DNA from 3 places in the Nocardia sp. CA-136227 genome. Region 2 is predicted to be linked to each of the others. Evidence: riboswitches for the same ligand, from Rfam matches in the RefSeq annotation. Region 2 holds a riboswitch; each other region holds the start of a gene.
The links. Region 2 has a riboswitch for magnesium ahead of ACQP06_RS27175 (ABC transporter permease). Riboswitches for the same ligand answer to the same signal wherever they lie in the genome.
Positions count from the first base shown of each region.

Region 1: another riboswitch for magnesium. It lies ahead of ACQP06_RS17265 (MgtC/SapB family protein); the one in region 2 lies ahead of ACQP06_RS27175 (ABC transporter permease).
Region 3: another riboswitch for magnesium. It lies ahead of ACQP06_RS13625 (hypothetical protein); the one in region 2 lies ahead of ACQP06_RS27175 (ABC transporter permease).

Region 1 covers NZ_CP192081.1:3,766,456-3,770,842, forward strand. Annotated here, with positions in the region: gene ACQP06_RS17260 (FAD-dependent monooxygenase) at 1-898, opposite strand, end outside; gene ACQP06_RS17265 (MgtC/SapB family protein) at 1,109-1,822, opposite strand; M-box (ykoK) riboswitch at 2,043-2,216, opposite strand; gene ACQP06_RS17270 (TetR/AcrR family transcriptional regulator) at 2,310-2,930, opposite strand; gene ACQP06_RS17275 (hypothetical protein) at 2,988-3,386, opposite strand; gene ACQP06_RS17280 (hypothetical protein) at 3,955-4,387, shown strand, end outside.
Region 2 covers NZ_CP192081.1:5,871,066-5,875,452, reverse strand. Annotated here, with positions in the region: gene ACQP06_RS27180 (DNA polymerase domain-containing protein) at 1-445, shown strand, start outside; gene ACQP06_RS27175 (ABC transporter permease) at 500-2,257, opposite strand; M-box (ykoK) riboswitch at 2,482-2,651, opposite strand; gene ACQP06_RS27170 (DUF3558 family protein) at 2,730-3,242, shown strand; gene ACQP06_RS27165 (DUF3558 family protein) at 3,242-3,754, shown strand; gene ACQP06_RS27160 (hypothetical protein) at 3,773-3,964, opposite strand; gene ACQP06_RS27155 (AraC family transcriptional regulator ligand-binding domain-containing protein) at 4,144-4,387, opposite strand, start outside.
Region 3 covers NZ_CP192081.1:2,985,026-2,989,412, reverse strand. Annotated here, with positions in the region: gene ACQP06_RS13630 (hypothetical protein) at 124-624, opposite strand; M-box (ykoK) riboswitch at 787-956, shown strand; gene ACQP06_RS13625 (hypothetical protein) at 1,321-2,094, shown strand; gene ACQP06_RS13620 (ABC transporter permease) at 2,131-3,888, shown strand; gene ACQP06_RS13615 (ABC transporter ATP-binding protein) at 3,915-4,387, shown strand, end outside.

The sequences.
Region 1 (4,387 bases), 2.1 Mb from region 2:
GGAACAGATGCGCGGCGTCACCGGCTACCATGATCCGCCCGGCCCGGTACTGTTCGGCCTGCCGATCCTTGAAGGTGAAGCGCGACAACCGCTTCGCGTCCCTCATCGGAATCTCCGCACCCAGCACCCGGCGAATGCTGTCCTGCAGTTCGTCCAGGGTCATCGGTACATCGTCGTCGTATTCCGCGGTCTCGTCCTCGGTGGTCGACAGGTGCAGCGCTCCGTCCGGCGTGCTCGCGAAGGCCAGCTGACCGTTCTCGGTCCGGGTGAATCCCGCTGCGACCCGCCCGAATCCGGGCACCTCGAGGTCGCCGTTCTCGTACACGGTCACGCCGTCGCCCACCGACACCTGAGCCAGCCGCACGACCTCCGGATAAGTGGTGCCGGAGAAAACGATTCCCGCCATCTCGCGAATACGGCTGCGCCCACCATCGCAAGCGACCAGATACCGCGCCGTCACCGTGTACGCCCCGTCCGGCCCGGTCACCTCCGCGGTCACCGTCTCATCGTCCTGCCGCACCACGTCCACCCGATGCCCACGCCGGATCTCCGCCCGCAATTCGCCGGCGCGTTCAGCGAGCAGTCGTTCGATCTCCATCTGTGCCATCGGCAGCACCTTCATCGGCGCTTCCGCCATCCGCGTGAAGTCCATGTGCATCCCGCCGAACGGCAACCGCAACGGCGGATACGGATCGGCGCTGGCGGCCTCGAACCGATCCAGCAATCCGCGATACCGCAGCAAATCCAGAATCCGGCCACCGATCCCACTGGCCTTCGGCACATCCCAGAGTTGCGGATGCCGCTCCAGCACCAGCGGCCGTACTCCGGCCAGGCGCAGTTCACCGGCCAGCATCAGCCCGGTCGGGCCGGCGCCGACGATGATCACATCGGTGTCCATGACTCGCAATCCACACTCCTGTTTTCCGCGGTTGATCGACTACGAGCAGCGATTCTGCGGCATGCCCCCGGCCTTGCGGCAAGCCCCCGGGTGCGCTATATGTTGGAAGGGGAAAGAGAACCTCCGGTTTCTGGTTTGGCCCGATGGGTGCCGAACCTCCTGTACGACAAGATGAATCCCGCGTCGGGACACTGTCGAATTCGATTGAGCTCACTGCTCGGCTTCCACCGGCCGCGGCACCGTGCGCCAGCCGACGCTGGTCACCGACGGCTCCAGACTCAGACGGCTCACCGCGGACTCCATCTGGCGATCGTCGCGACGATCGCCGGTGAGCTCGGCCCGCACCTGCACCCGCCCCGGGGACGTGTCATGACTGGAGATGGACACCAGCCGGAAGTCGGTGCGCGTCAACGACTGCACCAGCAACGCCCGCACCTGTGCCTCGTGCGCGTCGTCGGTGTCGGCGTGGAAGGCGTACAGAGCGTCCTGCGCGTCGGTGCCGTCGGCGAGCGGACGATCCACCGACCGGGCGACCGTGCGCAGCGCGGTATTGACCACCACCACCGCGACCGTGCCCGCCGCGGCCGTCGAGTACATGCCCGCACCCGCCAGCGCGCCGACCGCGGCCGAACACCACAGCGTGGCAGCGGTATTGAGGCCGCGGATATTGAACCCGTCGCGCAGGATCACGCCCGCGCCCAGGAAGCCGATACCCGAAACAATCTGCGCCGCAACGCGAGTCGGGTCGGCGGTGGCGCCGTTGAAGCCGTGCGCGGACAGCAGCACGAACAGGGTCGCACCGGCGGCGACCAGTGCGTTGGTGCGCAGCCCGGCCATGCGAGCCCGGAACTGGCGCTCGAATCCGATGATCGCGCCCAACCCGACACCGGTGGCCAGGCGGAGCAGCATTTCCCAGGTGGTCATCTCGATCTCCCAGCGGATGACGGCGCACTCGAAGTCGGACGCTACCGGGTGTGCGGCAGCGGCCGGAGGATTAATGGAGTGTCGCCTGGTGAACGATTGGCTAACGGAACTCGGTCCGGTCCATCGGGCACGACCACCACCTCCTCGACACACAGGCGCAGCGCGACCACCAGGTCGCGTACATGCCGGGGGAGTGGGACCGGCGGGGAATCGCCGGCACGGGTACCACCCCTCGTAAGACCTTCAGCACTCCACGGCGTAACCCGCCACCAGGGCGGGAGCCGGTCGGGGCATCCCCTTAGCTCGGGGAAGCCTGTCCTGATCCGGGGCGTCTCTCGACGTTCGGGATCGCCGGCCTGTATCCGTGAAGGAGCCTCAGCTAACGACGGCACCTTGCGTCAGCGAGTAAACACCTCCGCGCCGCGCCTCGCAACCCGATGTGACCGCGGTCGCCCGCATCCACGCCGCAACCGGGCCGGTGGGAGAGTCAGCGATACATGCCGCGATAGGCGTCGATGGTCGCCACCAGATGGTCCACGATCTGATCGCGCGTGGCGCGCAGCGTGCCATTGAGCCACGCCGAGAACATGCCCGCATTACCGCTGGCCATGGTGACCGCGGCCAGCCGCCGCCGCACCGGATCGTCGATGTGGGCGAACAGGTGATCCTGGATCAGGCGGGTGAACGCGGGCATCACCGCGATCGTGGTCTGCCCCAGCCCCGTCGACGAATACGGCTCCACCAGGAACAGCCGTGACTTGCGCGGATCCTGCAGCACCTTGTCCACCAGCGCTTCCGACAGCGCGCGATCCCGATCGCGATCATCGGCGACCGCGAACGCCGTCATCGGATCCAGGAACTCGTCGGCGATCTGGCGATACAGCACGTCGAGCAGTTCGTCGCGGCTGGCGAAGGATTCGTAGAAGTAGCGGTCGGTCAGCGTGGCGCGCCGGCACACCGCGCGCATGGTGACCGCGCCCGCCCCGGATTCGCCGATCAGGTCCAGTGCGGCCTCGAGCAGCGCGGTGCGGCGCGCCTCACGGCGTTCGGTGAGGGTCGTTCCGCCCCAGATGCGGGGCTCCTCGGCGGGAGGCTGCTCGGTCTGCACCGGGTCAAGAGTAATGCCCGGGCCCGGGTGTGAGCGCACACCCGGCCCCGGACCGGCTCACTTGGTGACCACGCACGCGCTGCCGAGGTTGATGCCGGTGCCGACCGTGACCACCGCCCACTGCGAGCCGTTGTAGGTCCAGGCCTGCACGTAATGGGTGCCCGTGGAGGTCGGCGTCCAGCTCGAGGTGGCGGTGCCGCCGCTACCCAGGCTGAACTGCTGCGGACTGAACGTCGCCGAGGCGCTGTCGTAGAGCCACACGTACTCGTTGGGGCTGCCGTTGACGGTGACCGTGTAGGCGCAGTTGGTGCCGTAGCCGCCGCCGATGCTGGTACCGGTCGCGATGGTCACGCTGCTGACGTAGGCCGACGCGTCGGGCGCGGCGAGCACGAGCGCCGCGGCCGCGGCGCTACAGGTGGCGAACACGGACACGGCCGAGGTGCGTGAGCGGATCATTGTCGATCATCTCCCCAGATGAACGGGATGAATGAGAAAACTGCGACGCCATTGGCGCATAGAGGCAAGTGTCCGGGTTCAGCACCCCCGACATGCGCGTATCGGGACTACTCGGTGCGAACCGGTAACCCCGCCAACGCAATTCGCGATCTCCGGCAATCAGTCGGCTGTCCAGGATCGAGGCCGAAAGGCGGGGGTTCCCCTAACAATCCCCTAATTCGCTTGCTCGCAGCGCAATTCAGCTACTACATCGCTAACGTTCCGATTGTCCGAATCGCCCGGGTGACGAAGCGCAGACACCCACCGGCGATCGGACACCGCGCGAGTCCTCTTCCCCGAGACTCGCCTCCCGCGTCCCCGCCGCGCAGCGGGCGCCGCGAACCCCGGCGTCGCCGGGCCGACCCCGATCCCGGCCCGGCGACGCCGTCTCATAAGCGCCGATTCCGCCACAAGGACGACGCGAATGCCGAGACGCTGCAATGATCGACCCAGTTCGGATTCAGTCGGGTAGGCATTGCGAATCAACCTGTGCCGGTGGACTGTTCGAGGAGCAGAAGGATCGTCCAGGATGACCGCAAGCCGGTATGCCAGTAACTCCGACGTAGCCGAGCCCATCGAGCCGTCGGGCTGGGGCCGACATCTCGGCGTCGGGGACGATATCGCGGACAGTCTCGGTTCCGGACAGCTCGGCGCGCTCATCTTCGCCCGAAAACTGGTGCGCTGCTGGTACATCGCCAACTTCCTGCTCGCATCGACCGTCGGCTCGGGCGTGGGCCTGTTCGCCTGGGAGTACGGCCAGCGGACCTATGGCGACTGCACCGGCACCGCCACCTGTTACCCGCGCTGGGAGTTGCTGGTGCTCGGCGTCGGCTCCGGATTGCTCGCCGCGGGAGCGATCTTCCTGGCCGCCTCATTGCCCTGCTTCTGGGTCGCCTACGCCATCCGGTGGTCGGCGCGCGCCATGGCCGACCGCAACGGCGGGCCCGAGCATCCTGAGGCCG
Region 2 (4,387 bases):
GCACATCTTCGTGCCGGTGCGGGCGGGGGTCGATATCGAGGACGCGGCGGCCGCCACCCGGGCCATCGCGGCGCGCGCCGAACGGCTCGACCCGGACCTGGCCACCACGGCCTTCATTCGAGAAGACCGGGGCGGCAGGGTTTTCCTGGACTCCACCCAGGCGGGCGGGGCGACGGTGGTGTCGGTGTACAGCCCGCGGGTGCGGCCGGGCGCGACGGTGTCGTTCCCGGTCAGCTGGGCCGACCTGCCGGAGATCGATCCGCGCGATTTCACCGTGCGCACCGCCGCCGCCATCCTCGGCGACCGCGATCCGTGGGCCGAGGCCATGCCCGAACCGCAAACGCTCCCGGCGGATCTCATCGCCGAGGGCCACACCATCCCGGTGGCGCGGGTGCAGGCCATGCACGAAGGCAAACGCCGCGCCCGCGCCCGCCGCGCGGACTGATCGAGTCCTATGATGATGGGGGCGGACATGACTGTCCTCCTTTCGAAAACTGTTTCAGCTCAACGAGAAACGCTGTTCGGCCCGGCGCTGCAGTCGCCGCCACACCAGCCGGTTGATGGTCACGGTGACGACGCTCATCACCACGGTGCCCAGCAGCACCTTCGGAAACAGGTCCGTCGCGGTGGCATTGGTGATGTACGCGCCCAGCCCGTACGCCTCCAGATGGGTGCCGCCCGCCTCGACCACCTCGCCGACCAGCGTGGCGTTCCAGGCCCCGCCGAACGCGGTGATCGCGCCGACCACATAGCCGGGGGCGATCGCGGGCAGGATCAACGACTTCCACCGCAGCCACCCGTGCACGCCGAGATCGTCCATGGCCTCACGCAGATCGGTCGGGATCTGCCCGGCCGCGGCGATCACGTTGAACAGCACGTACCACTGCGCGCCCAGCGCCATCAGCACGATGCCGCCGATATTCAGCGAGACGCCGGTCCAGGTGAGCGCCGCGATCACGAAGATGAACAGGAACTGTGCTGGGAAACTGGCCAGCACCTGCACCACCGGCTGCGCGAACCGGCACACGCGCGGGTTCAGCCCGATCCACACCCCGACCGGCACCCACACCACGGTGGATACCACTAGCAGCACGATCACCCGGCTCAGACTCGCCAGGCCCATGAGCGTGGCGGGCCCGAATTCGGCCAGCCCGACGGTCCTTTCGAAGTAGGCGGCCAGGGTCCAGGTGCCCCAGGCCAGCGCCGCCAGCAGCAGCGCGAAGAAGACCACGTCCCCGGCCCGGCTGCCGGGACGGTCGTCGTAGGCGGACCGGGTGCTGCGCCCGAAGACTCGCATGACGCGATCGATCCCCTCGCCGACCGGTCGGCTCACGCGAGCCAGCCGCCCGGGCACGGTGCTGCGCCGCAGCAGGTCCAGCACGAGACTGCGTGGTACTTCGGCGCTTTCGGTGTGCTCCACCCGGAACCGCTCCGACCACGCCGTGAGCGGCCGCCAGAACAGCACGTTCACGACGACGATGGTGGCCACCATGACCAGCGCGCCCAGCAGCAGTCGCGACATCTGCCCCTGCGAGGTGGCCGCCGCGATGAAGCTGCCCATGCCCGGCAGCGCCTCTTCCCGCCCGGACACGGTGATGACCTCGGACGCGGCGAGCATGAACCACGCGCCGCCGAAGCTCATCATCCCGTTCCAGATCAACGGCACCATGGCGGCCGGCACCTCCAGCTGCCACAACCGCTGCCAGCGGGTGAGCCGCAGCATGCGGGCTGCGTCGTCGAGCTCCCGCGGCAGGGTGCGCACGGCCTGGTAGTAGGCGAAGGTCATGTTCCAGGCCATCGCGGTGAAGATGGCGAACACGCACACCGCCTCCGCGCCCAGGAAGGAGCCGCGGAACAGCGCCACGAACGCGGTCACCGTGATGGAGACCAGCGCCAGCACCGGCACCGATTGCAGTACGTCCACCATCGGGACCAGCACCTTCTCCGCCCGCCGCGAATGCGCTGCCCACTGGCCGACGACCATCGTGAACAGGATCGAGGCCGCCAGCCCCAGGAACATCCGCAGCGTGGTGCGCGCCGCGTAGTACGGCAGTTCCCGGGGATCGGTCGACACCGCTTCCGGTCCGGAGCCCGGCGTCCACGGCACCGACATATCGCGGAACAGCCGCAGCGCCACGGCGATCAGGAACACGGCCATGCCGAGTACCAGAAAGTCGACGGCGCGCAGCCGATTTCGCGGACGCGGCATCGGCTGCCCTGTTTCGGGACGGTTGGGAATGGTGATCTGGAGCGTCATTGGATGAATCCGCATCTAATCGAAAAAGGGCGCGCGGAAATAGGCGCACGCCGAATCACGCGAAAGGGTGATGGTGGCGTCGCCGAATATCGGGGAATTACGAGTGCGCGACAGGAGGTCCGGGGTCGTCATCAGCTGTCATCCGACCGGCACCTCCTCATACAGCTCATACGCGGATTCATCAGCGCACACGAGGGAGATCGACCCGGGGAATCCGGGGAGGACGCACACCCCTCTCGTCAGAGCTTCGGCACTGCACGACGTGTTCCGAATCGGAAAGCCACTTTGGATTACCCCTTAATCCGGGGAAATCTGTCCTAACCTTGGGCGTCTCTCGACGTCGTGAGATCAGTGGCCTGTGTTCGTGCAGGAGCCTCGCCTATCGAGGTGCGTTATCGAACGTAGTAAGGCCCCGATGAATTGTCAAAGTGTGTCCGCGCACGATCGGGCCGATTCGCCTAGTCTGGTCCGCGTGACGAGAGCGATGCGCGCGGCGGTGGGGATCGCCTTGATCGGGCTCGCGGTCGCGGGGTGCGGGAACTCCTCGGACCAGCGGGCCGCGGCGACCCCGACGGCCGCGCCCAAGGCGGCCGCACCGTCTCCCGACACCATCGGCCTGTGCGGCGGCGTGTCCGACGCCGAGGTGGTCGATGCCACGGGATCGGCCGGTGTGCAACGGATTTCGGCCAATCCGATCGGCTGCGCCTGGCAGCCCGCCACGGGCGGCGACTACGCCGTCACCTTCCACTGGTTCCGGGGCAGCTCGCTGCAGGACCGCCGCGACCAGGTCACCACCGGCAGTCCCGCCACCGTCCGGATCGCCGGGCAGCCGGGCATCGAATGGCGGGGCGCGCAATCCTGCGAGGTCGCAGTGGCATTCGGCGACACCGACTTCATCGACTGGTCCGAACGGTCGAGCGCACGCGCCTGCCAGGGCATCGAGCAGCTGGCCGCGGCCACCCTGACGCAGGCGGGACAGGGCTGATGGCGCGCCCGGGGGTGCGAATCACGGTGGCGGCCTTGCTGATCGCCGCCCTGTCCGGGTGTTCGCACAGCGATCGGCAGGCCGACGCCCGCCCGGCGGCCGATCCGAACCTGCTGGCGGGCTGTGGCCCACTGGAGGATCAGAAGCTGGCCGCCGCCATCGGCGTCACCGGGATGCGGCGGCAGAGCGAGCCCACGGTGTGCGACTGGACCGCCACGAATCCCGGTGGCGGCGCGGTCGACATCACCTATGCCTGGCTGCGGGACGACACGCTCGCGCGGGAGGTGCGGATCGCCGACCGGTTCGGATACCGCGTGGAGCGGCTCGTGGTGCGGAACTTCGGCGGCATGTACTGGCGGGATCCGGCGGACCCGGGTGGTTGCGCGGTGACGGTGGCCGACACCGGTACCGTCACCTGGTGGGTGCGAAACCGCGATCACACCGCGCGGCCCGATCCGTGCGCGGCGGCCATGAATCTGATGAACGCGACGCTCTCGGTCGACGGCATCTGACGCGCGCGGGAACCGGCCTCAGTGCTCGAGGAACGTGGCGACGATGTTCCAGAACATGTTCGGGTCCACGGTGTGGAAATCCCAGCTCTCGGTGAGGCTGTGGGTGGTGCTCACGATGGACTTGATATCGAAGTCGTGCCGGGTGGCGGTGCCCTTGGCCTCTACGGCGGTGACGACGTAGGCGGTGGCGGTTTCTGCGGTGTGGGGCACGAGGAAGCTCCAATCGAGTACCGGTCCGGGGGAACGCGTGACAGTGTCCTGGCGTTTCCGACCAGTCTGATTTCCGTCCGCCCCGCGCGGGAGTTCCGAAAGCGCCAAACCGGTCCGGGACACGCCAACCTTGCTGTGAGGTAGCCGGAATACCGTACGGTAGGTGCGATTTCGGCTCCTCAACACGGGTCTTCGGGTCCCGGATCGGCCCGGTCCCGCCACCGTTGCACCGCCCGCCGCAGGCTCGCCGGATCCGCGTATCCCAGGAGTTCCGCCTGCTGGGCGCGTGGAAGGTGTTCGGCGCGTTGCAATCTGCGGCGACGCGCGTGATCCACCTCACGCCGCCAAGTGGTTCCGGCCTCGGCGAGCCGGCGTTGGAGTGATCTCGGCGATGTCAGCAGCCGCCGCGCAACCACTTCCAGG
Region 3 (4,387 bases), 2.9 Mb from region 2:
CCCCGCGTTGGCCGGTTCGATCAGCGGGGAATGCGGATTTCAGTGCATCAGTCGGCCGCTCGATCCGGTGCCCACCCCACCACCGCCGGACTGAGCAATCGGCGATCCTTCCGCTGGCGTCATTTACCGCACTGTGTTCTCGGGCGTCGAGACCGGCAGGTTGTTTTCAGGAACCGAGATCGAGCAGGCCGAGATCTTGACCACCGCGCAGAGAACAGTGGCGACAGTCCCGGCCGAACCCGAGGCCGAACCGGTCGACGGCGATTCGGCTGCGGCCAAACCCGTTCCGGCGGTGAGGACCGCGGCGGTGAGCACGACGAGGGCAAGGGTACGACGCATGAGTATTCCCCGATACTTGATGTGAAACAGTTGCGCTTCGCAATATACCGCCTCACGGGTATACGCCACTCGGCATTCGGCAGTTGAGGACGTTCTGTACCGCACCAGGTTCCGGCTGCTGGGCGCACTGGCCGGTTCGGTCTGCGCGGTACGTACGTTCAGCCCGCGCCGGATCGGCACGGTCAGGACGGGTTGTTTGGTGGTCAGCCGCGCCGGCTTGGCCGCCGGTGTCGACCGCGGTGTCGATCCAGTCGGAGGTGGTGCGGCCATGGATGGCGCGGCCATGGACGCGGTCCTCCCGCTCGAACAGGGATCTCACCACGCCGACCAGCGTCGCCGACACATCTGAAATGTCCGATCGACGGTCCGGCGCGCCGATGTGACACAGGGCTCGCCGATATGCGAATAGCGGCTTTGACTTTTAGCGAGTCTTTAACTAGGTTCCCTGTTGCACCTCGATAGGCGAGGCTCCTGCACGAACATAGGCCACTGATCTGACGACGTCGAGAGACGCCCAAGGTTAGGACAGATTTCTCCGGATCAAGGGGTAATCCAAAGTGGCTTTCCGATTCGGAACACGTCGTGCAGTGCCAAAACTCTGACGAGAGGGGTGTGCGTCCGCCCCGAGAGTTCCGGGCGACCTCCCCGCGTGCGTTGACGAATCGCGTTCTACCAGTGAGGAGGTCGGGTAGCAAGATGGCACCCGATGATGACCCGGGATCTCCGGGCCGGCCCCTCCACCTCGGTCCGGGCCGCTAGCCAGCACACCAACACCGCGTCGATATCTCGACGCACATAATTCTCCGATATCACGATGCCGCCTACGCGGCACCGGATTATTCGCGTGCACATTTCACGAATGAATTCGGAGATTCGCATATCCGACCCGTCGGCACCACCGTGCTCGACGGTATTCGATGCTGCCCGGAAACCGATGCGGGCAGCGGTATCCCGAGGGGAAACATCCCGATGAGAATTCGCTTGCTTGCATTCGCCACCGCGGCGCTGACCGCCGCCGGACTGGTCGCCCCGGCCGCCGCTTCGGCCACGGCACCCGGACCGGACGTCCGGCTCGCCGACGCTGTGAACGTTCAGGCCGTATCCGGCGACGCCCGGATCGTGGACCGATCGGTGGTGCTGCACACCGACCTCGGCACGTTCCGAACCACCACCGACCAGCTGCAGATCCTCGATCCGCAGGGCGTGGTGGTGGGGGCGATCCCGCTGACCATCACCAAGCAGGACACGACGTACCCGATCGACGCCCGCATCGACGGCGACAGCGCCACCCTCACCCCGAACCCGGATCGGGCCCGACCGGTCAGCGCCGAGGAACGACGAATCGCCGCGGAGCTGCACGCCGTCGCGGAGGCACAAGCCGAAGACCCTGCGGCACAGCAGATTGCCGATCCCGACAGCTTCGAGGATCGGATGAATACCGTCTTCCAGAACGTCAACAACGAGCTCACCGTGGCCCTGGCGGTGGGCACGCTGCTGGGTGCCGTCATCGGCGCGCCGCTGGGCTGCGTCCTGCTGGGCGCGGGCCAGGGTCTCGCGGTCGGCGCATTGACGTTGGGCACGTTGGCGATTCCCGGCGCCATCACCGGCTGTCTGGAGGGCGCGGTGGCCGGGGCCGGGATCGGCGTCGTGGTTTTCAACCTGCTCGTCGGCGTACCGGCGGTGCTGGCCTCGGCCGTGCACGCCTTCAACGTCATGACCGCACCGCCCGCGGTCGCCGCCGAATCGACCAACTGAGTTGCGACGAAGCCCCTCGGAGCGAGGTGAACAGCTATGACTCTTGAATTGGCAATTCCGGACCGCCCCAAGACGACTCCCGAGATACCGCGGGCACGCGGCCGGCTCCGAGCGGTGGACTACCTGATCATCGGCGCGGGCGTGCTGCTGATCCTGCTGGTGCTGCGGCTGTTTCGGGACATGTCGGTGCCCTGGACGCCGGATACCGGAACCGAGACCGCATCAACGGATCCCGCGAACCTGCCCTATTACGCGGCCCGCACCACGCTGCGCATGTTCATCGGCCTGGTGGCGTCCATCCTCTTCACACTGATCGTGGGCCAGTGGGCGGCGCGCTCGCGGCGGGCCGAGAAGGTGTTCATCCCGGCGCTCGACGTGCTGCAGTCGGTACCGGTGCTGGCGCTGGTCTCGATCACGGTCACCGCGTTCGTGGGCCTGTTCGACGGCTCGTATCTGGGCGCGGAGGCGGCGTGTATCTTCGCCATCTTCACCGCGCAGGCCTGGAACATGACCTTCGCCTATTACCAGGCGTTGCGCAATATGCCCCGGGAGCTGGATGACGCGGCCCGCATGATGCGGCTCACCCGCTGGCAGCGGCTGTGGCAGCTGGAGGTGCCGACGGCCATGGTGCCGATGATCTGGAACGGCATGATGAGCTTCGGCGGCGCGTGGTTCATGCTCGCGGCCTCGGAGGTCATCACGGTATCCGGCCGGGACGAGGCGCTGCCCGGCATGGGTAGCTTCATCGCGGCGGCCACCTCCGAGGCCCAGGTCGGCAACCTCATAGTGGGTGCGCTGGTCATGGTGCTCACCATCGTCTTGGTGAACGTGGCGTTCTGGCGGCCACTCACGGCGTGGTCGGAGCGATTCCGGGTGGAGCACACCGAAAGTGCGCAGGCCCCACGGAGTCTGGTGCTCGACCTGCTGCGGCGTAGCACGGTCCCGGGCCGGCTGGCTCGGGTGCTACGGCCGGTCGGCGAGCGAGTCGATCGCCTCATGCGCGTCTTCGGGCGCAGCACCCGCTCCGCCTACGACGACCGCGCGGGCAGCCGCATCGGTGATGTGTTCTTCTTCGGACTGCTCTTCGCCGCGCTCGCCTGGGGCACCTGGGCACTCGCCTCCTACTTCGAAAGAACAGTGGGCCTGGCCGAATTCGGGCCGACCTCGCTGATGGGGCTGGCCAGTCTCGGCCGCGTGACAGTGCTGCTGGTGGTCTCCACCATCGTGTGGGTTCCGGTCGGCGTGTGGATCGGGATGAATCCGCGGATTTGCCGGTTCGCTCAGCCGGTGGTGCAGGTGCTGGCCAGTTTCCCGGCCCAGTTCTTGTTCATCTTCGTCATCGCGGCGCTCACCTACACCGGCATCTCACTGAATATCGGCGGCATCGCCCTGATGGCGCTGGGCGCGCAGTGGTACGTGCTCTTCAACGTGATCGCCGCGGCCGGGCAGATCCCGACGGACCTGCGTGAGGCCATGGACGATCTCGGAGTGCACGGTGTGCAGCGCTGGAAGTCGTTGATACTGCCCGCGATCGCGCCCGGATACTTGGTCGGTGCGATCACCGCGTTCGGCGGCGCGTGGAACGCCACGCTGGTCGGCGAGGTCGTGGAGGCCGGGAACACGCACATGGAGGCATACGGCCTGGGCGCGTACATCACCAATGCCACCACCGACGACGTCTTCGCGAAGGTGCTGCTCGGCACCGTGGTGATGAGCGTGGTCACGGTGGCCATCAACCGCCTGCTCTGGCGACGCCTGCAGCGCACCGCCGAGCAGCGATTCTCGCTGAGCTGAAACACTTTTCGAAAGGAGGACACGCCGTGTCGACCCCCATCATCACCGTCGATCGTGTCACCAAGAACTTCACCAACCCCTCCGGCGAGCAGCTACCGGTGCTCTCGGATGTCTGCCTCGAGCTGCGCGAGGGCGAAATCGTCGCGCTGCTGGGCAAATCCGGCTCCGGAAAGTCCACGCTGCTGCGGATCATCGCGGGCCTGATGCTCCCTTCCGCGGGGTCCGCGCGCATCCGGCAGACCGAGATCACCGAGCCGAATGCCGATACCGCCATGGTGTTCCAGACCTTCGCGTTGATGCCGTGGCTGACCGTGCGGCAGAACGTCGAACTCGGCCTTCGCGCCCAAGGTATTTCGGCCTGGGAGCGCGCCGAGCGGGTAACCGACGCCATCGACATGATCGGCCTGGACGGCTTCGAGAACGCCTATCCCAAGGAGCTTTCCGGCGGCATGCGCCAACGAGTGGGATTCGCCCGCGCCCTGGTGGTGCAGCCGGAGGT